Linked DNA regions of Azotobacter salinestris. The protein of the gene in region 2 binds, or shares a complex with, the protein of the main gene of each other region. Links are inferred from orthologs where the notes say so. Each region holds a gene or a part of one and is shown on either strand. Other genes may lie near its edges.

What was found.
Region 1: the proteins of dnaX (region 2) and holA are in contact, whole or in part, in a cryo-EM structure (PDB 8GIZ), measured with the Escherichia coli proteins. The link is inferred for Azotobacter salinestris from one-to-one orthologs.
Region 3: the proteins of dnaX (region 2) and dnaN are in contact, whole or in part, in a cryo-EM structure (PDB 8GIZ), measured with the Escherichia coli proteins. The link is inferred for Azotobacter salinestris from one-to-one orthologs.
Region 4: the proteins of dnaX (region 2) and GCU53_RS06285 are in contact, whole or in part, in a cryo-EM structure (PDB 8GIZ), measured with the Escherichia coli proteins. The link is inferred for Azotobacter salinestris from one-to-one orthologs.

What each region holds. Positions count from the first base shown.
Region 1 is NZ_CP045302.1:3,664,022-3,668,796, forward strand. The notes cover bases 565-3,372. They hold holA (DNA polymerase III subunit delta), read right to left. Parts: upstream 2,585-3,372; coding sequence 1,544-2,584; downstream 565-1,543. Other genes in these bases: GCU53_RS17160 (YfbU family protein), read left to right, coding at 827-1,414; GCU53_RS17170 (LPS-assembly lipoprotein LptE), read right to left, coding at 2,622-3,248; leuS (leucine--tRNA ligase), read right to left, coding at 3,301-3,372. In the rest of the region: GCU53_RS17150 (thermonuclease family protein), read left to right, coding at 1-180; alternative ribosome rescue factor ArfA, read right to left, coding at 373-534; more of leuS, read right to left, coding at 3,373-4,775. UniProt on the Escherichia coli protein: Part of the beta sliding clamp loading complex, which hydrolyzes ATP to load the beta clamp onto primed DNA to form the DNA replication pre-initiation complex.
Region 2 is NZ_CP045302.1:4,492,576-4,497,429, reverse strand. The notes cover bases 490-3,376. They hold dnaX (DNA polymerase III subunit gamma/tau), read right to left. Parts: upstream 3,028-3,376; coding sequence 952-3,027; downstream 490-951. Other genes in these bases: GCU53_RS21175 (YbaB/EbfC family nucleoid-associated protein), read right to left, coding at 615-941; recR (recombination mediator RecR), read right to left, coding at 490-499. Outside these bases: more of recR, read right to left, coding at 1-489; GCU53_RS21165 (hypothetical protein), read left to right, coding at 3,654-3,848. UniProt on the Escherichia coli protein: Part of the beta sliding clamp loading complex, which hydrolyzes ATP to load the beta clamp onto primed DNA to form the DNA replication pre-initiation complex.
Region 3 is NZ_CP045302.1:2,689,266-2,694,123, forward strand. Bases 1,968-4,858 are described here. They hold dnaN (DNA polymerase III subunit beta), read right to left. Parts: upstream 4,020-4,858; coding sequence 2,916-4,019; downstream 1,968-2,915. Other genes in these bases: recF (DNA replication/repair protein RecF), read right to left, coding at 1,968-2,897; dnaA (chromosomal replication initiator protein DnaA), read right to left, coding at 4,049-4,858. Outside these bases: gyrB (DNA topoisomerase (ATP-hydrolyzing) subunit B), read right to left, coding at 1-1,791; more of recF, read right to left, coding at 1,797-1,967. UniProt on the Escherichia coli protein: Confers DNA tethering and processivity to DNA polymerases and other proteins. Acts as a clamp, forming a ring around DNA (a reaction catalyzed by the clamp-loading complex) which diffuses in an ATP-independent manner freely and bidirectionally along dsDNA.
Region 4 is NZ_CP045302.1:1,337,776-1,342,741, reverse strand. What follows is about bases 746-3,744. They hold GCU53_RS06285 (DNA polymerase III subunit delta'), read left to right. Parts: upstream 746-1,751; coding sequence 1,752-2,738; downstream 2,739-3,744. Other genes in these bases: GCU53_RS06275 (TatD family hydrolase), read left to right, coding at 3,133-3,744; GCU53_RS06280 (PilZ domain-containing protein), read left to right, coding at 2,773-3,129; tmk (dTMP kinase), read left to right, coding at 1,127-1,759; mltG (endolytic transglycosylase MltG), read left to right, coding at 746-1,130. In the rest of the region: pabC (aminodeoxychorismate lyase), read left to right, coding at 1-47; more of mltG, read left to right, coding at 54-745; more of GCU53_RS06275, read left to right, coding at 3,745-3,918; GCU53_RS06270 (aminotransferase class V-fold PLP-dependent enzyme), read right to left, coding at 4,139-4,966. UniProt on the Escherichia coli protein: Part of the beta sliding clamp loading complex, which hydrolyzes ATP to load the beta clamp onto primed DNA to form the DNA replication pre-initiation complex.

The DNA.
Region 1 (4,775 bases), 830 kb from region 2 along the record:
GAAAAGGGCTGGAAGATATGGCCATGGCTGCTGGCGACGCTGGTGGCGGGTGCGCTGGCAGGTGGCGCTTACCTGTGGATGACGGGGCGTCTGGATATTTCCCGGTGGGTCCCGGATGCCATCTTTCAGTTCTTGAGTGCCGGACAGGCCCATCTCCCGGCAGCGCTGTCACTTTGTTGACGTACGGCCGACCGAAAGCACGGCACGCGGGGACGCTGAACGCTCACGGCGAGACGCCTGGGCATCGAGGCGCACGGCGGGAAGAGCTGCAAAACGTACGGCTCGCGGCGCGTACCTGCGGCGGGTGCCGGAGAGATTTCCGCCGTGGCGGCGAACGAGAGGGAAACGGGGAGGAGAGGGGACGCGGGCCTTTCAGGCGGCCAGAAAGACAAAAGCCTCCCGGTCGTCGGACCGGAAGGCTTCGCGGCGGTAGCTGCCCTTGCCTTTCTTCGGCTGTTCCTGGCGGCAGCGGAACAAGGGCTGTGCGACCAGGGATTTGGCCTTGTTCGGCCGGGAAGGGGATTTCTTGGCCATGAGCGTCCTCCTGTAGGCCTGCCCCGTGCAGGCGCGCGCATCATGCGTGGCTGGTCAAAAGATGTCCAGGGGGTGCGGTTGCGAGGTCGGAACATCGACCAGGCACTTGGACAGTCCCGCAAGCCGCTCTGCAGGGGCGTTCATGCGTCCCCCGGCCCAAGGCGCAAGGCTCTCCAGACTTCGGAGGCCAGCCAGGCCATTGCCTGCCGCTGGGCAGCATGACTGGAATTTGCCGGATGGACGAGCTATATGCTGATATCCCCGCCAAAACAAAAACAAGGATGAAGTAGAAATGGAATTTTCCAACCAACAAAAGCTGATCATCACCCTGCTCACCGACATCCACGCTCATCTCGGGATCGACGACAGCGTCGATCCGGTCTTCGTGCAGCGGATGGTCCAGGGTGGTCACGGCTGGGCGCTTGGCTGGGCCTACCCCGGTTTGTTCGAAGACGGCATCGAGCCCCCGGAGACCGTCACCTTCGTCGCCGAGGTGCTGACCATGTGGGAGGCCATCGAGGAGGCCTATGCCGGGTTCGATCAGGCCCGGAAGGACCGGCTGGCCGAGCTGGCCCCGGCTTTCGGGCGTGACCCCCGGTTTCTCGGGTTCGATGGCAGCCATGAGGCCGATCTGCGGGAGATTGTCCATATCCTCGTGGACGACCTGAACCGCTGGCCGATCTTCAAGGGACGCAACACCGACTCGCACAGGATCCTGGCCGACGGCTATCGGCGGATGCTGGCGGTGTACGAGCGCATCTCGAACAACACCAGCCACGCGTCCAGGCTGTCGGTAGAGGCGTTGGCGAAAATATTGAACGCCAGAATCATCCCGAAGAGCAGCATGGAGCTGGACGCCAATGTGCTGCGTTGGGCCTGACCCTTCGGCCATGTGATACGGCTCTCGGACAAGGCCCCGATATCTCGGGGCCTTGTCGCTTTCGGCTCCTCCATTCCTCGGCTTCCGGCGTACTCGGGAAAGCCCCCGGCCTGTGGGCTGTCACGCGACTCAGAGTTCCGGCGGCAGCTGCAGGCGCTGGCCGGCGATGGCCAGGGTCAGCCGGCCGAGGCCATTCCACGGCTCGCCCTCGGCCTGGCCCTTGATCTGCGCGTCGATCAGCTGGGCGTCGAGCAGCAGCTGGTTCCAGCGTGCTGCCGGGTGGCGCTGCAGGGCCTTGGTCAGCAGCGGGCGGCGTTTTTCCCAGACCGGCGGGCGCATTTGCGCGAAGGCCTTCTCCAGCGGCACGCCTTGGGCATACTGCTGGGCGAGGTTGGCCAGCAGGCGCAATTCGCGGGCCAGCGCCCAGAGGATCACCGGCGTCTCCACGCCTTCGCCGCGCAGCCCCTCGAGCATGCGCAGGGCGTGGGCGGCCTGGCCGGCGAGGGTGGCGTCGAGCAGGCCGAAGACGTCGAAGCGGGCGCTGTCGGCCACCGCCGCCTGCACGGTGTCGGCGGTGACCTGGTTGTCCTCGGCGAGCAGCTTGAGTTTCTCGATCTCCTGGGCGGCGGCCAGCAGGTTGCCTTCCACGCGGGCGGCGATCAGCTCCACAGCCTCCTGGCTGGCGGCCAGCCCGGCCTGGGCCAGACGCTGGCGGATCCACTGCGGCAGTTGTTGGGCATCGACCGGCCAGACCTGTACGAACTGCACCTGCGGGCTGTCGAGCAGCGCCTTGGCCCACTTGCTCTTCTGGGTGGCGGCGTCGAGCCTGGGCAGGTCGATCAGCAGCAGGTTGTCCTCGGCGGGACGGGCCAGGTATTCGAGGATCGCCGCGGCGCCCTTGTCGCCGGGCTTGCCGTTGGCGATGCGCAGCTCCAGCAGGCGTTTCTCGGCGAACAGCGACAGGCTGGCGCCGGCCTCGTAGAGCTGACTCCAGTCGAAGTTGGCATCGGCATTGAACACCTGGCGCTCGCTGAAGCCCTGGGCGCGGGCAGCGCCGCGGATGGCGTCGCAGGCCTCCTGGCAGAGCAGCGGCTCGTCGCCGCTGACCACGTAGATCGGCGCCAGGGTGTCCTTGAGCTGCCTGGGCAGTTGTGCGGAAGGAAGCTTCATGGCGGAAGGGGCGGGGCCGGGGCCCCGCCCGGCGGCCTCAGGGCATGAGGGAGGGCGGCAGTTCGAGCGGCGACTGCTGCGGCGCCTCCTGCTGCTGCTCCTGGGCGCGGCGCTCCGCCTCCGCGGCCTGGGCCTCGGCGCGGGCGCGCTCCTTGGCGGCTTCCTCCATCTGGGAGATGCGCTCCGGGGTGAGCTGCTGCAGGCGCAGCATCAGCTGCTGGACCATCTCGCGGCGCATTTCCTCGCGCAGCTGCTGGGCTTCCTGGGTCGAGGCGGTGATGTTGTTCTGGTCGTGGACGTAGACCTTCTGCACCTCCAGCTCGTTGCTGCCGAGCAGCTGCTTGCGGGCGTCGAGCAGTTCGTATTCGAGGGTGCTGGTCAGCTCGTATTCGACGCTGCGCGCCGAGCTGGTGTAGCTGGCGGTGCGGCGCTCCTCTTTCTCGCGGGCCAGCACCAGCTCGTAGGGTGCGCCGGCATACACCTTGACGCCGCTGGCTTCGAGCTGGCGGCGCAGCATCCGCTGGGTTTCGCCGTAGGCGTTGCGGGCGCTCACGTTGAGCTCGCTGATGGCGAGGCGTCCGGTCTCGCCGGTGCCGCGCAACTGGAAGCCGCAGGCGCCGAGCAGGCTGGTCAGGGCGATGAGCGCGAGGCTACGTTTGATCATCTGGTTTCCCCTTGCAATGACCCCGGCGGCATCTTGCCGCCGGGACGGCGCATCAATTGGCGACGATATTGACCAGCTTGCCCGGCACCACGATGACCTTGCGGATGGTCAGGCCCTCGGTGAAGCGCAGCACGTTCTCGTTGGCGCGGGCGGCGGCCTCGATCTCCTCGCGGGAGGCGCCGGCCGGCACCTGGATTTCCCCGCGCAGCTTGCCGTTGACCTGCACCACCAGGGTCAGGGTGTCCTGCACCAGGGCCGATTCGTCCACCACCGGCCAGGCGGCGTCGATGATCAGGCCGTCCTTGCCGAGGGCCTCCCAGAGCGCATGGCAGATATGCGGGGTGATCGGCGCCAGCAGCAGGGCCACGGTTTCCAGGCCTTCCTGGAGCAGGGCGCGGTCCTGTTCGCTTTCGGCCTTCGCCTTCTCCAGCACGTTCATCAGGGTCATCACCTGGGCGATGGCGGTGTTGAACTTGTGGTGCTGGCCGATATCGGTGCTGGCCTGCTTGATCGCCGCGTGGATGGCGCGACGGATGTCCTTCTGCGCGTCGGAGAGCTGGGCCTTGTCCAGCACGCCCGGCAGGCCGGCGGCGGCATGGGACTGAGCCAGACGCCAGACGCGGCGCAGGAAGCGGCTGGCGCCCTCGACGCCGGCGTCGGACCACTCCAGGGATAGCTCCGGCGGGGCGGCGAACATCATGAACAGGCGGCAGGTGTCGGCGCCGTAGGCGTCGATCATCGCCTGCGGGTCGACGCCGTTGTTCTTCGACTTGGACATCTTCTCGGTACCGCCGATTTCCACCGGCAGGCCGTCGGACTTGAGCTTGGCGCCGATCACCTTGGCCCTGGCGTCGCGCTCGACCTCCACGTCGGCCGGATTGAACCAGTCCTTGCCGCCGTTCTCCAGGGTGCGGTAGTAGGTCTCGGCGACCACCATGCCCTGGGTCAGGAGGTTCCTGAACGGCTCGTTGGAGGACACCAGGCCCTCGTCGCGCATCAGCTTGTGGAAGAAGCGCGCGTAGAGCAGGTGCAGGATGGCGTGCTCGATGCCGCCGATGTACTGGTCCACCGGCAGCCAGTGGTTGGCCGCCTGCGGGTCGACCATGCCCTGGTCATAGGTGGGCGAGGCGTAGCGGGCGTAGTACCAGGACGACTCGACGAAGGTGTCCATGGTGTCGGTTTCGCGCTTGGCAGGCGCACCGCATTTCGGACAGCTGCATTCGTAGAATTCCGGCATCCTGGCCAGCGGGCTGCCGGTGCCGTCCGGCACCACGTCCTCGGGCAGCACCACCGGCAACTGGTCTTCCGGCACCGGCACGTCGCCGCAGCTGTCGCAGTGGATGATCGGGATCGGGCAGCCCCAGTAGCGCTGGCGGCTGATGCCCCAGTCGCGCAGGCGGAACTGGGTCTTGCGCGCGCCGTGGGCGGCGCTTTCCAGGTCGGCGACGATGGCGTCGAAGGCCTCGGTGAAGCTCTTGCCGTCGTACTTGCCGCTATTGACGGTGGTCAGGCCTTCCTTGTCGGCAT
Region 2 (4,854 bases):
AAACCATGACACCTCCGGACGCCAGCATCTGGGCGATATAATGGGCCGTGGCCTCGCCCTCCACCGTCGGGTTGGTGGCGATGATCACCTCTGCGAAGACTCCCAGCTCGATCCGCATCAACAGCTCGGGAATACCGATGGCTTCCGGACCGAGACCATCCAGGGGAGACAGATGCCCCTTGAGCACGAAGTAGCGGCCCCGATAACCGGTCTGCTCGATGGCGAACACGTCCATCGGTCCCTGCACCACACAGAGCAGGGAATCGTCGCGATGCGGATCGGCGCATTGCGGGCAGAGTTCGTCCTCGCTCAGGGTACGGCACTGTCGGCAGTGACCGACACGCTCGAGCGCCTGGGTGAGCGTCTGGGCCAGACGCACGCCGCCACTGCGATCGCGCTCGAGCAGATGCAGGGCCATGCGCTGGGCGGTTTTCTGCCCCACACCGGGAAGGATGCGCAGGGCGTCGATGAGTTGTCGGATCAGCGGACTGAAGCTCATGGGCGAACGGACCGGAGGGCAGGACAGCAGGATAGATCGCACGCAAGAACGGCGACCAGTCGGCACCCTCCCCCGCAAGCGGGAGGGGCCGGCGCGGGAAAAACCCGGGAAATGCTTAGAGCGGCATCTTGAAGCCGGGCGGCAAGCCCATGCCGGCGGTCATCCCGGCCATCTTTTCCTGATTGTTCTGCTCGATCTTGCGTACCGCATCGTTGACGGCAGCGGCGATCAGGTCCTCGAGAACCTCCTTGTCCTCCTGCATCAGGCTATCGTCCAGGGTTACGCGCCGGACATCGTGACGCCCCGTCATCACCACGCTCACCAGGCCGGCCCCGGACTGACCGGTCACCTCGGCGTTGGCCAGCTCTTCCTGCATCTTCTGCATCTTTTCCTGCATCAGCTGGGCCTGCTTCATCAGGCCGGCCATGCCACCTTTCATCATGGGAATCACCTCAGGTATTCAGGGGTTCGATGGTGCCGTCGCGGATCACCGCGGCGAACTGTTGAATCAACTGCCGGATCAGGGGATCGTCCTGAATGGACGCCTCGGCCTGGCGCTGGCGCTCGGCCCTTCGCCGTGCCGCCGCCTGGGCTGGAGTTTCCTGCTCCGGCTTGCGCAATTCGATGTCCAGCTTGAGCGTACGCCCATGATGCTGGTTCAAAGCCTCGTTCAGGCGCCGCTGCTGGGTACTGTTGAACAGTGCGGCCTGCGCCGGATCCAGATGCAGCACCCAATGGTCGCCTTCGGCCTTCACCAGGGTACAGTTGGCTGCGATGTTGGCTGTCATGCCGGCCAGTCTCAGGCGCTGGAAAAGTTCGAGCCATTCGGCCGCAAGGCCGGTGGCCGGCGCTACCGCGGGCTCGGCTTCGGGCTCCGGCTTCGCCGGAAGCGGCTCCTCGACGGGAAAGGCATCGAGGTAGGCGTAGGCCTCGACATCCACCTCCTCGGCATCCACTTCATAATAGTCATCGTCCGCCGGAGGAGGCTCTTCCCCCGTGACCGGCGCAGGCATCCTTTCCGGCGCGCGATCGGCGGCAGGAGCCGTTGACCTCTCGCACGCCAAGGAGGCTCGAGCCGGCGGACTCGGCTGATCCGATACGGCACTTTCGGGAGCCCTCTCCGTTTTCTCCGCCACAGGCGCAGTGGCCATGCCACCGACCAGCATCGCAGCCGACTTCGAGACGAGAGCGCCGGCAGCCTGCGAAGGCTCCTCCCATGGCAGATCGGGAGCTCCGGCAGGCAACCTTGGCTCTGGCGGCGATACAGGCTCGATCGGTTCGGCAAACGCCGGAGCAGCCATGGCCGAACTTTCGCCCGATACAGCCGCGGAGACGGCAGGCGACTGTGCAGAGTCAGTCTCTGCCACAGGATCGGATGGGGAATCAGCCGTGGCCGAGCGGATTCCCTGATCCTTTAGCGGCCTGCCGGGCGCTCCGCCGACATCCGCCGGACGGAACGCCAGCATGCGCAGCAGCACCATCTCGAAACCACCGCGCGGGTCCGGCGCCAGCGGCAGATCGCGACGGCCGATCAGGCCCATCTGGTAATAGAATTGCACATCTTCGGCCGGCAGCGCCTGGGCGAGGGCCAGCACCCGCTCGCGGTCGCCCTGGCCGTTGTCCACCGCCTCCGGCAGCGCCTGGGCAATGGCCACCCGATGCAGCACGTTGAGCAGCTCCGCCAGCACACCGCTCCAGTCCGGCCCCTGCTCGGCCAACTGGCGCACCGCTTCGAGCATGGCCCGGGCATCGCCCTCCAGCAGCGCCTGCAGCACACCATAGACCTGACCGTGATCGAGGGTTCCGAGCATGGCTCGCACATCGGCGGCGAGCACCCTGCCCTCGCCGAAGGCGATGGCCTGATCGGTCAGGCTCATGGCATCGCGCATCGAACCGTCGGCAGCACGACCGAGCAACCAGAGGGCATCCGACTCGAAGGGAATGCCTTCCGCGCCAAGCACGTGGGTCAGGTGCTCGACCACCCGCTCTGGCGGCATACTCTTCAGAGCGAACTGCAGACAGCGAGACAGGATGGTGACAGGCAGCTTCTGCGGATCGGTGGTCGCCAGCAGGAACTTGACGTGAGGCGGTGGCTCCTCGAGGGTCTTCAGCAGCGCGTTGAACGAGTGGCTGGAAAGCATGTGCACTTCGTCGATCAGGTAGACCTTGAAGCGTCCACGGCTTGGCGCGTACTGCACGTTGTCGAGCAGCTCGCGGGTGTCCTCCACCTTGGTGCGGCTGGCAGCATCGACCTCGATGAGATCGACGAAACGCCCCTCGTCGATTTCACGGCAGACCGAACATTGTCCGCAGGGGATAGAGCTGATGCCGGTCTCGCAATTCAGGCACTTGGCGATGATCCGCGCGATCGTGGTCTTGCCCACCCCGCGGGTGCCGGTGAACAGATAGGCATGGTGCAGGCGCTGACTGTCGAGGGCATTGATCAGTGCCTTGAGCACATGGGTCTGGCCGACCATTTCTCGGAACGAGCGGGGACGCCATTTACGTGCAAGAACCTGATAACTCATCGATACCATCGCAGCTGAACAAGCGGAGAGCGGCAATGCTAGCGGAGCAGAATGCAAATTGCATCCGCCCTGCAGGCACACCAGCCAGGACTCGGGGCAAGCCCAAGGCGCATCTCGGCCTTGCCTGAAATGCTTGGACTTGTGAAAGGACGCAAACCGACCCGAGGCTTTATCGCGGCGCGATCAGGCGCAATCTCGAGCATCGCCCGAGCCCGGAAGAGGTGCATCGGCAAGTGCCGAGCAGCCATCTGTCTACCCACATGTCTCATATGTGGAGCACCCATGTCCACCGAGACACTCGACTGTTTCAAATATGAAACACCCCTGCCCGAGGCCACCTCACCCCAAGTGCAAAGCCGCAGCCCAGGTAGCGTCATAGAGCGATCGGTGCGGGAAGGCAGGCAGTTGGAAGGATTATTGCTTCAAACAGGTAAACGCCGCTGCCTCTGGAGGTAAATGCCATGGGTATTCAATGGGCTTTCTGGTCAATCGTTTTTCTGGTGTCCATTGTCGGCGTGATCTGGCAGGGCACATACAAGGGCCGCTAGCTCGGAATCGGCCAATGCGCTCCTGGTAGCTGTCCCGGGTCTGCACCCCGACTCGCTGCCAGAGCGGAGCTTTCGATCATGAAGGCAGCCACCCAGCTCTTTATATTTCGCGGAAAGGATGGAAGCTTCACCGACCCGACATCATCTGGCTGTATCAATGCCAGCCCACCTCCCCGGCAGCCTCCTTTTCCGCCTGAAAACGGCAACTTGTTAGCAGAATTCCCTGTTTCCCGATATGAACTTCAACTCGATGGGCAGGGTCTGGTTTTCTAGTAGGTGCGTGCTTTGTTCTTTGCTCGATCTGCTCCAGCCCTCTTCGGAGGGCTTTTTTATGGTTCTTCGCAGAGTCCTGGGGAAGCGAGGATTGACAGTCAGGGAAGCAGGTAAATTGGCAGCCGCCAAACTCACCAACCGCTGCCCCCTGCTGTCTCCGGAAAACCCGGGGCGGTTCACTGATGCCAGATGGCCAGCCAGAGGCTTTTGCGCAGGCTTATATCAGCAATTGACTGTCTCCAAACGTTTTCTTTGCACGTGACAGTTGTAAATTGCGAGTAAGCCAGTAGAATTATCCGACCCACCGAGCTGGTGGGTTTCGTTATGGTGGTCCTGCCGGTCCCCCCGCAACGAGCAGCCGTGAACCCGGTCAGGCCCGGAAGGGAGCAGCCGTAGCGGTGACCTTGTGTGCCGGGGTGTGGCTGGTGGGGCCATCTCCAATCTCTAATTCGTTGATTTTCTAAAGAATTTTCTGCCAGAAGCCCAGAGTGTGACAGCGTTTAGGTACACCAAAGTGATGTATCTTCGTTAGGCTGTATCGTGCTCGTTTTCTTTCCAAGCCCCTCTGAACCGTCCCGGCTTTCCCGGAGGCTCCAACTCTTGAGAGGATGGAGCCATGAAGACAGCAACGAAGTATTCCCCGGAAGTCCGCGAGCGAGCGGTTCGTTTGGTGCTGGAGCATCAAGACGGACATGACTTGGAGTGGGCGGCGATCTGCTCAATTGCAGCCAAGATTGGTTGTACGGCCGAAACGCTGCGCCGCTGGGTGCGCTCAGGCTGAGCGCGGCAATGGCAAAGCGCGAAGGCCAGACCATCAGCGAACGCGAGCGGATCAAGGCACCGGAACGTGAGGTGCGTGAGCTGCGCCAGGCCAACGAGATCTTGCACAAGGCGTCGGCGTATTTTTTTGCCCAGGCGGAGTTCGACCGCCGCTTCAAGCCATGAAAGCATTCATCGACGAGCATCGTGCGGTTTATGGAGTCGAGCTGATCTGCCGGGTACTGCC
Region 3 (4,858 bases), 1.8 Mb from region 2 along the record:
GGCAAGGGTCTTCATCACCGTGCGGTAGTCGTTGACCAGTCTTTCCAAAGCCGGCCCGCCCAGCCCCGGAGCGCTCTCGTTGACGTGCAGGCTGGCGTCCTCGAGGGCCGACTGGGTCATGTATTCCTCCATGGCCTCGTCGTCCTTGATGTACTGCTCCTGCTTGCCCTTCTTCACCTTGTACAGCGGCGGCTGGGCGATGTAGACGTAGCCGCGCTCGATCAGCTCGGGCATCTGGCGGAAGAAGAAGGTCAGCAGAAGGGTGCGGATGTGCGAGCCGTCGACGTCGGCATCGGTCATGATGATGATGTTGTGATAGCGCAGCTTGTCGATGTTGTACTCCTCGCGGCCAATTCCGCAGCCCAGCGCGGTGATCAGGGTGCCGACCTCGGCGGAGGAGAGCATCTTGTCGAAGCGCGCCTTCTCGACGTTGAGGATCTTGCCCTTGAGCGGCAGGATCGCCTGGGTCCGCCGGTTGCGGCCCTGCTTGGCCGAGCCGCCGGCGGAGTCGCCCTCGACGATGTAGAGCTCGGAAAGGGCCGGATCCTTCTCCTGGCAGTCGGCCAGCTTGCCAGGCAGGCCGGCGATGTCCAGCGCGCCCTTGCGGCGGGTCATTTCGCGGGCCTTGCGGGCGGCCTCGCGGGCACGGGCGGCATCGATCATCTTGCCGACCACCGCCCTGGCCTCGTTGGGATTCTCCAGCAGGAAGTCGCCGAAGTACTTGCCCATCTCCTGCTCGACAGCGGTCTTCACCTCGCTGGAGACCAGCTTGTCCTTGGTCTGCGAGCTGAACTTGGGATCCGGCACCTTGACCGAGATGATCGCGGTCAGGCCCTCGCGGGCGTCGTCGCCGGTGGTTGCCACCTTGTGCTTCTTGGCCAGACCTTCCTGTTCGATATAGGCGTTCAGGTTGCGCGTCAGCGCCGAGCGGAATCCGGCCAGATGGGTGCCGCCGTCACGCTGGGGAATGTTGTTGGTGAAGCAGAGGATGTTCTCGTTGAACCCATCGTTCCATTGCAGGGCGACCTCCACGCCGACGCCGTCCTCCTCGCGCTGCACGCTGAAGTGGAACACCTGGCTGACCGCGTTCTTGTTGGTGTTCAGGTAGTCGACAAAAGCCTTCAGGCCGCCTTCGTACTTGAACAGCTCCTCCTTGCCGCTGCGCTCGTCCTTGAGGACGATACCGACGCCGGAATTGAGGAAGGACAGTTCGCGCAGGCGTTTGGCGAGGATGTCCCAACTGAAGTGGATGTTGTGGAAGGTTTCCGCGGAGGGCTTGAAGTGGATCTGCGTGCCGGTGCCCTCGGTATCGCCGACCGCGGCCAGCGGTGCCTGCGGCACGCCGTGCACGTAGGTCTGCTCCCACACCTTGCCGTCGCGGCGAATGGTCAACACCAATTCCTCGGAGAGCGCATTGACTACCGAAACGCCCACGCCGTGCAGGCCGCCGGACACCTTGTAACTGTTGTCGTCGAATTTGCCGCCGGCATGCAGCACGGTCATGATGACCTCGGCGGCGGAGACGCCTTCTTCCTTGTGCAGATCGACCGGAATGCCCCGGCCGTTGTCGCGCACGGTGATGGACTCGTCGGTGTGAATGGTGATGCTGATATCGTTGCAGTAGCCGGCCAGCGCCTCGTCAATCGAGTTGTCGACCACCTCGAACACCATGTGGTGCAGACCGGTACCGTCATCGGTATCACCGATGTACATGCCGGGGCGTTTGCGTACGGCATCCAGGCCCTTCAGGACTTTGATGCTGGACGAGTCGTACGTCTGGTTTTCGCTCATTACCTTCACTCCCGATCGTGGGTCTGGGTGATACGGCCCTGTTCCACGTGGAACAGGGCAACTGGCGTATCCGTGCGCCAGCCTTCACGCAATGCTTCTAGGTCTACGCAGGTGATGAATACCTGGCAATGCAGTTCTTCGAGCAGACGGCAGAGGGCACGACGGTGCTGCTCGTCCAGTTCGGAGGGCAGGTCGTCGACCAGATAGATGCACTGGCCGCGCCTGGTGCGCTCGACGAGATGCCCCTGGGCGATCTTCAGCGCACAGACCACCAGCTTCTGCTGACCACGCGACAGCAGGTCCGCGGCGTTGTGCGCCGCCAGGCGAAGGCGCAGGTCGGCCCGCTGGGGACCTGCGTGGGTATGTCCCAGCAACTGATCGCGCGGGAGGGACGCAGCAAGAACCTCGCCGAGCGAGCGCTCCCGATCCCAGCCGCGGTAGTAGCTCAGGGTCAGACCGTCCAGCTCCACCAACTCGCCCAGGACGCTCTCGAAGACCGGCTTCAGCGCCTGAATGTAGCTGCGTCGATAACTGTCGATTTCCTCGCTCGCCAGGCACAGTTCCCGGTCCCAGGCGGCCTGCGAAACAGGGTCGATTCTACCATGGCGTAGCCAGGAGTTCCGCTGGCGCAGGGCCGTCTGCAGGCGTTGCCAGGCCGGAAGGAAGCGGTGTTCCACGTGGAACACGCCCCAATCGAGGAACTGCCGGCGCACCTTGGGCGCCCCCTCGAGCAGGCGGAAACTGTCCGGATTGATCAGCTGCATCGGCAGGGATTCGGCAAGCTGCGCAGCGCTGCGCACGTTCTGCCCGTCGATGCGGATCTGCAGTTCGCCCAGCCGGTTGCGGGACACGCCAAGATTGCGCACCCGACCGTCGCTCCACTGCACCTGGCCGAATACCGTGCAGGCCGGCTGCTCGTGCTGGATCACCGGCGACAGGCGCTGGCTGCGGAAGGAGCGCGCCAGGCCGAGCAGGTGGATCGCCTCCAGCAGGCTGGTCTTGCCGCTGCCGTTGGGACCGTAGAGGATGTTGATGCGGGGCGAGGGAGTGAGGGTCACCGGGTGCAGGTTGCGCACCGCGGTGACGGTCACGCGGCCGAGGGACATCGAGGCAAGACGGCAGGCTTACAGGCGCATCGGCATGACGACATAGGCAGAGTCGTCATTGTCCGCTTCCTGCAGCAGGGCACTGCTGTTGGAGTCGGACAGGGTCAGGCGCACCTGCTCGGCACTCATCACCCCCAACACGTCGAGCAGATAGCTGACGTTGAAACCGATCTCCAGGGCTTCGCCGCTGTAGTCCACCGCCACTTCCTCTTCGGCTTCCTCCTGCTCCGGGTTGTTCGCCTGGATCTTCAGCAGGCCGCTGGCCAGTTGCAGGCGGATGCCGCGGTACTTCTCGTTAGAGAGGATGGCCGTACGGCTGAAGGCCTCGCGCAGCAGTTGGCGATCGCCAAGCACCTTCTTGTCGCCACCGCGCGGCAACACCCGCTCATAGTCGGGGAACTTGCCGTCGACCAGCTTGGAGGTGAAAGTGAACTCGCCGGTGGTGGCACGGATGTGATGCTGGCCGAGAACGATGCTGACTTCGCCGTCCTGGTCGGTGAGCAGGCGCGCCAGCTCCAGAATGCCCTTGCGCGGCACGATGACCTGGTGACGGTCGGCATGCTCGATACCGGCCTGCATGGCACACAGCGCCAGACGGTGACCGTCGGTGGCGACCGCGCGCAGCACGCCCGCGTTCATCTCCAGCAGCATGCCGTTCAGATAGTAACGTACGTCCTGCTGGGCCATGGCGAAGCTGGTGCGCTCGATCAGCCGGCGCAGCTTGCTCTGTACCAGGGAAAAGGTCAGCGAGCCCTGGCCTTCCTCGGCGGTGGGAAAATCGCTGGCCGGCAGAGTGGACAGGGTGAAACGGCTGCGGCCGGCCTTGATCAGCAGCTTCTGCTCGTCCAGACGAATGTCGATCAGCGTGTCGTTCGGCAGGCTCTTGCAGATGTCCATCAGCTTGCGCGCCGGCACGGTGATCTCGCCGGACTCGGCGCTTTCTTCCAGCGGCACGCGGCCGACCAGCTCGACCTCCAGGTCGGTGCCGGTGAGCGACAGCTGCTGTTTCTCGACGACCAGCAGCACGTTGGAGAGCACCGGCAGGGTCTGCCGGCGTTCGACGACGCCGGCGACCAGTTGCAGTGGTTTCAGCAGGGCTTCGCGTTGAATGGTGAAATGCATGGTCCAGTCCCCAGTCGGTTGCGTCTGGCTCAGGTGGTCAGGGTGCGCAGCAGGTTCTTGTAGTCCTCGCGAATGTCCGCATCGGTTTCGCGCAGCTCGGCGATCTTGCGGCAAGCATGGAGGACGGTGGTGTGATCGCGGCCGCCAAAGGAATCGCCGATCTCCGGCAGGCTGTGGTTGGTCAGCTCCTTGGACAGCGCCATGGCGACCTGCCGCGGGCGGGCCACCGAACGCGAGCGACGCTTGGAAAGCAGATCGGCGATCTTGATCTTGTAGTACTCGGCGACGGTGCGCTGGATGTTGTCGACGCTGACCAGCTTGTCCTGCAGCGCCAGCAGATCCTTCAGCGATTCGCGGATCAGTTCGATGGTGATCGGGTGGTTGGTGAAGTGCGAGTGGGCGATGACCCTCTTGAGCGCGCCTTCCAGTTCGCGCACGTTGGAGCGGATACGCTGTGCAATGAAGAAGGCGGCGTCGTGGGGCAGCTCGACCTTGGTCTGCTCGGCCTTCTTCATCAGGATCGCTACTCGGGTTTCCAGCTCCGGTGGCTCCACGGCCACGGTCAGGCCCCAGCCGAAACGCGACTTCAGCCGCTCCTCGAGCCCCTCGATCTCCTTTGGATAGCGGTCGCTGGTGAGAATTACCTGCTGCCCGCCTTCGAGCAGGGCGTTGAAGGTATGGAAGAACTCCTCCTGGGAGCGCTCCTTCTTGGCGAAGAACTGGATATCGTCGATCAGCAGCGCGTCCACGGAACGGTAGAAGCGCTTGAACTCGTTGATCGCGTTGAGCTGCAGGGCCTTCACCATGTCGGCGACGAAGCGTTCCGAATGCAGGTAGAC
Region 4 (4,966 bases), 3.2 Mb from region 2 along the record:
TCACCCGTAAACTGCAGGGCCTGATCTGCAAGCTACTGGACTCCTGATACGTGATGCGAAAATGGCTGCTGCTGCTGGAAAGTGGCCTGCTGGCGGGTGGACTGCTCCTGGCGTTCGCCGTCTGGCAGCAGAGGGCCGCACTCGAACAACCCCTGAAGCTCTCCGAGGAGCGCCTGCTGGAGGTTCCGAGCGGCGCCACGCCCGGTGGCCTGCTCAATCGTCTGCAGGACGAGGGGCTGTTGCGCGGGAGCTTCTGGCTGCGCCTGTATTGGCGCTTCAATCTGTCCGAACAAGGTATGCGTAGCGGCGAATATCGCCTGGAGCCAGGTATGACGGCCGTCGAGCTGCTCGATCTCTGGCAGCGTGGCGAGGTGGTGCAGTACAACCTGACCCTGGTCGAGGGCTGGAGCTTCCGTCAGGTACGGGCCGCACTGGCGCGGGCCGACAAGCTGGAGCAGTCCCTGGCAGGGCTTTCCGATGCCGAGCTGATGGCCCGACTCGGCCAGCCGGATGCCCATCCGGAGGGGCGCTTCTTTCCCGATACCTATCGCTATGTGCGCGGCATGAGCGATTTCGAGTTGCTCAAGCAGGCCCATGCCCGCCTGCAACAGGTGCTCGCCGAGGAGTGGGCCGAGCGATCGCCGAACCTGCCCTACGAAACCCCCTACGAGGCGCTGATCATGGCTTCGATCATCGAGAAGGAAACAGGCATCCCCCGCGAGCGCAAGCAGATCGCCGGCGTGTTCGTGCGGCGCCTGGAGCAGGGCATGCTGCTGCAGACCGATCCCACGGTCATTTACGGTCTGGGCGAGCGCTACAACGGCAAGCTCGGGCGCGCCGATCTGGTCGCGGCCACCCCTTACAACACCTACGTCCAGCCCGGCCTGCCGCCGACGCCGATCGCCCTGCCGGGGCGCGAAGCGATCAATGCGGCGCTGCACCCGGCGGAGGGCCGCGAGCTGTATTTCGTCGCCCGCGGCGACGGCAGCCATGTCTTTTCCGAGACCCTTGAGGCGCACAATCAGGCGGTCCGCGACTACCAGCTCAAGCGCCGCGCCGACTATCGCTCCAGCCCATCGCCCGAGGCGCTGGAGCGCTCCGTGCAGCAGGACAGTGAGGAAAATCCGTGAGCGGCCTGTTCATTACCCTCGAGGGCCCGGAGGGGGCCGGCAAGAGCACCAATCGCGAATACCTCGCCGAAGGCTTGCGTGCCGCCGGCCGTGAGGTGGTGCTGACCCGCGAGCCGGGCGGAACGCCGCTGGCCGAGCGCATCCGCGAACTGCTGCTGGCGCCCAGCAGCGAGGCGATGGCGGTGGACACCGAGCTGCTGCTGGTCTTCGCTGCCCGCGCCCAGCACCTGGCCGCTGTGATCCGCCCGGCGCTGGCGCGGGGCGCCATGGTGCTCTGCGACCGCTTCACCGATGCTTCCTACGCCTACCAGGGCGGTGGCCGCGGCGTCCCCGAGCAGCGCATCGCGATCCTGGAGAGTTTCGTGCAGGGCGACCTGCGGCCTGACCTGACCCTGGTCTTCGACCTGCCGGTCGAGATGGGACTGGTCCGTGCCGCCGCCCGCGGCCGCCTGGATCGTTTCGAACAGGAGGGGCGCGCCTTCTTCGAGGCGGTGCGTCAGGCTTACCTGCGCCGCGCGGCAAGCGATCCGGCCCGCTATCGGGTGGTGGATGCGGGGCGGCCCCTGGCGGATGTCCAGCGCACGCTGGATGACCTGCTCCCGCGGTTGCTGGAGCTGCGCGGTGCCTGAGGTCTATCCCTGGCAGCAGGCACTGTGGCAGCGCCTGGCCAGCCGTGGTCGACACGCCCATGCCTATCTGCTGCATGGTCCGGCCGGCATCGGCAAGCGGGCGCTGGCCGAGCGCCTGACCGCCCGTCTGTTGTGCCAGAGTCCGGCCGGCCTGGAAGCCTGCGGCCAATGCAAGTCCTGTCGTCTGCTGCAAGCCGGCAGCCATCCGGATCATTTTCTGCTGGAGCCTGAGGAGGCGGACAAGGCGATCCGGGTCGATCAGGTGCGCGATCTGGTGGAGTTCGTCGTGCAGACGGCACAGCTCGGCGGCCGCAAGGTGGTCCTGCTGGAGCCGGCCGAGGCGATGAACCCGAACGCCGCCAATGCCCTGCTCAAGAGCCTCGAGGAGCCTTCCGGAGAGAGCGTGCTGCTGCTGATCAGCCACCAGCCGAGCCGGCTGCTGCCGACCATCAGGAGCCGCTGCGTGCAGCAGGCCTGTCCGTTGCCGGGAGCCGCCGACAGCCTGGCCTGGCTGCGCCGGGCCCTGCCAGAGCAGAGCGACGCGGAGCTGGGGGAACTGCTCGCCCTGGCCGGTGGTTCGCCGCTATCCGCTCTGAAGCTGCACGGCGAAGGGGTGCGCGAGCAGCGTGCGCGGATAGTGGAGGGCGTGAAGCAGCTGCTCAAGCAGCAGGCCGGCGCCAGCCAGCTCGCCGAGGCCTGGAACGGCGTGCCGCTGCTGCTGCTGTTCGACTGGTTCTGTGACTGGAGCCTTTTGATCCTGCGCTATCAGTTGACCGGCGACGAACAGGGCCTGGGCCTGGACGACATGGCCAAGGTCGTCCGCTACCTGGCGGAGAAGAGCACGCTGCCCCGGGTGCTGGCCATGCAGGACTGGCTGCTGGCGCAGCGCCAGAAGGTGCTCGCCAAGGCCAATCTCAACCGTGCCCTGCTTCTCGAGGCCTTGCTCGTACAGTGGGCAAGCCTGCCCGGGCCGGGCTAGAATCGGCACCTGAATCAGCCATCCGGAAACCTGCATGAGCCTGCCACCCGGTCTGGGATCGCGTAATGGCATCCTGCCCCTGTCGATCAAGGATAAGTCGGTCCTCTATGCTTCCTACATGCCCTTTCTCAAGAATGGCGGTCTGTTCATCCCCACCAACAAGAGCTACAAGCTCGGCGACGAAATTTTCTTGCTGCTCAGCCTGATGGACGAGCCGGAGAAGATCCCGGTCGCCGGCAAGGTCGTCTGGATCACCCCGCCCGGTGCCCAGGGCAACCGCGCCGCCGGGGTCGGCGTGCAGTTCGGCGACGGCGACAACGTGGCGCGCAACAAGATCGAAACCTATCTGGCCGGCGCCCTGAAGTCGGACCGTCCCACCCATACGATGTAACCCATGCTGGTCGACTCCCACTGCCATCTCGATCGTCTCGATCTCGCCGCCCATGGCGGTTCCCTGGACGCCGCGCTGGACGCCGCCCGTGCCTGCGGCGTCGGACATTTCCTGTGCATCGGCGTGAGCGCGGACAACGCGGCCGCGGTCAAGGCGCTGGCTGAAGCGCATAGCGATGTGGACTGTTCGGTCGGAGTGCATCCGCTGGACGTCGAGCCCGATGCCGTGCCCGCCCTCGACTGGCTGCTCGGCGAGCTCGCCCATCCGCGGGTGGTCGCCATCGGCGAGACCGGGCTGGACTATCACTATCAGCCGGAGTCCGCGGCCCTGCAGCAGCAGGCCTTCCGTCTGCATCTGGAGGCGGCGCGCCTGACCGGCAAGCCGCTCGTCGTGCACACCCGCGCGGCACGTGCCGATACCCTGCAGCTGCTGCGCGAGGCCGCACTGCCGCAGGCCGGCGTGCTGCATTGCTTCACCGAGGACTGGGAGATGGCCCGGGCGGCGCTGGATCTCGGCTTCTACATCTCGCTGTCCGGCATCGTCACCTTCCGCAATGCCGAGGCCCTGCGCGAAGTGGCGCGCCGGGTGCCGGCGGATCGTCTGCTGGTGGAAACCGACGCGCCCTATCTGGCGCCGGTCCCTCATCGAGGCAAGCCCAACCTGCCGCAATACGTGCGCGAAGTCGCGGAGTTTCTCGCCGAACTGCGCGGCGTTTCCTTCGAGACGCTGGCCGAGCAGACCACCGACAACTTCCGGCGCCTGTTTCCGTTGGCACGGGTCGTCTGCTGAGACTTTCCGCCATGCAAAAAAAACCCGGAGTCTGGGGGAGGAAACCGGGTCAAAAGCGTTAGGAGTAAGCGAAGGCACGCGTTCCTCGGTGCCTCCGGCTGGCTTGGCATCGGGGGAATGCCATGTCAGTAGGGGAAGTATCGCTCCGGATCGGCTCCAGTCCAGTACGAGCTGTTCATTTTTTAAACGGTTTTGGAATACTTCCGCCATTGTTGAGTACCTAGCCGGATGCCAACTGGCGCAGGATCGCCAGCGTTTCGTCGACTACCGTGGTCGGCGTGTAGAAATGCGGCGACAGACGGATTCCGCCACCACGCTGGGCACAGACGATCTGCTCGCGCTTGAGACGCTCGAACAGCTGCTGGTTGTCCCAGCCGTCCAGGGCGAAGGTCAGGATGCCGGCGCGCCGTTCGGGATCGCGCGGACTGTGCAGGCGCAGGCCGGGGATACGCAGGAGGCCCTCTTCGAGCCAGGCCAGTCGCTCGTGCAATCCCTGGGCGACGTTGAGCATGCCGACCTGTTCCAGCAGGGACAGGCTGCTTTCCAGCGCCACGGCGCCGAGCATGTTCGGGCTGCCGCACTCGAAGCGCCGAGCGGTGCGTGCCGGCTCCCACTCGATACGATCATAGTCGCCGGCGTTCTCCAGCATGTGCCAGCCGTATTCGTGCAGCTTGAGCTGCTCGCGCAGGTCGCTGCGGCAGTAGAACACCCCGAGCCCCTCCGGGCCGAGCATCCACTTGTGCCCGTCGGCCATGGCAAAGGCGCAGTCGCAGGCACGCACATCGAAGGGCAGGGCGCCGAGCTGCTGGATGGCGTCGACGCAAAGCAGCACGCCGAGCTGCCGGCAGCCGTGGCCGAGGCGCTCCAGATCCAGGCGCAGGCCGCTGGCATACTGCACGGCGCTGATCGACAGCAGGCGCGTGTGCGGGCCACAGGCGGCCAGCAGATCGGCCTCCGGATCGCTGCCCTTGAGGCTGACCGCCACGACCTCGACGCCTTGCGGCTTGAGGGCCTCCCAGACGACACGGTTGGAGGGGAACTCCTCGTC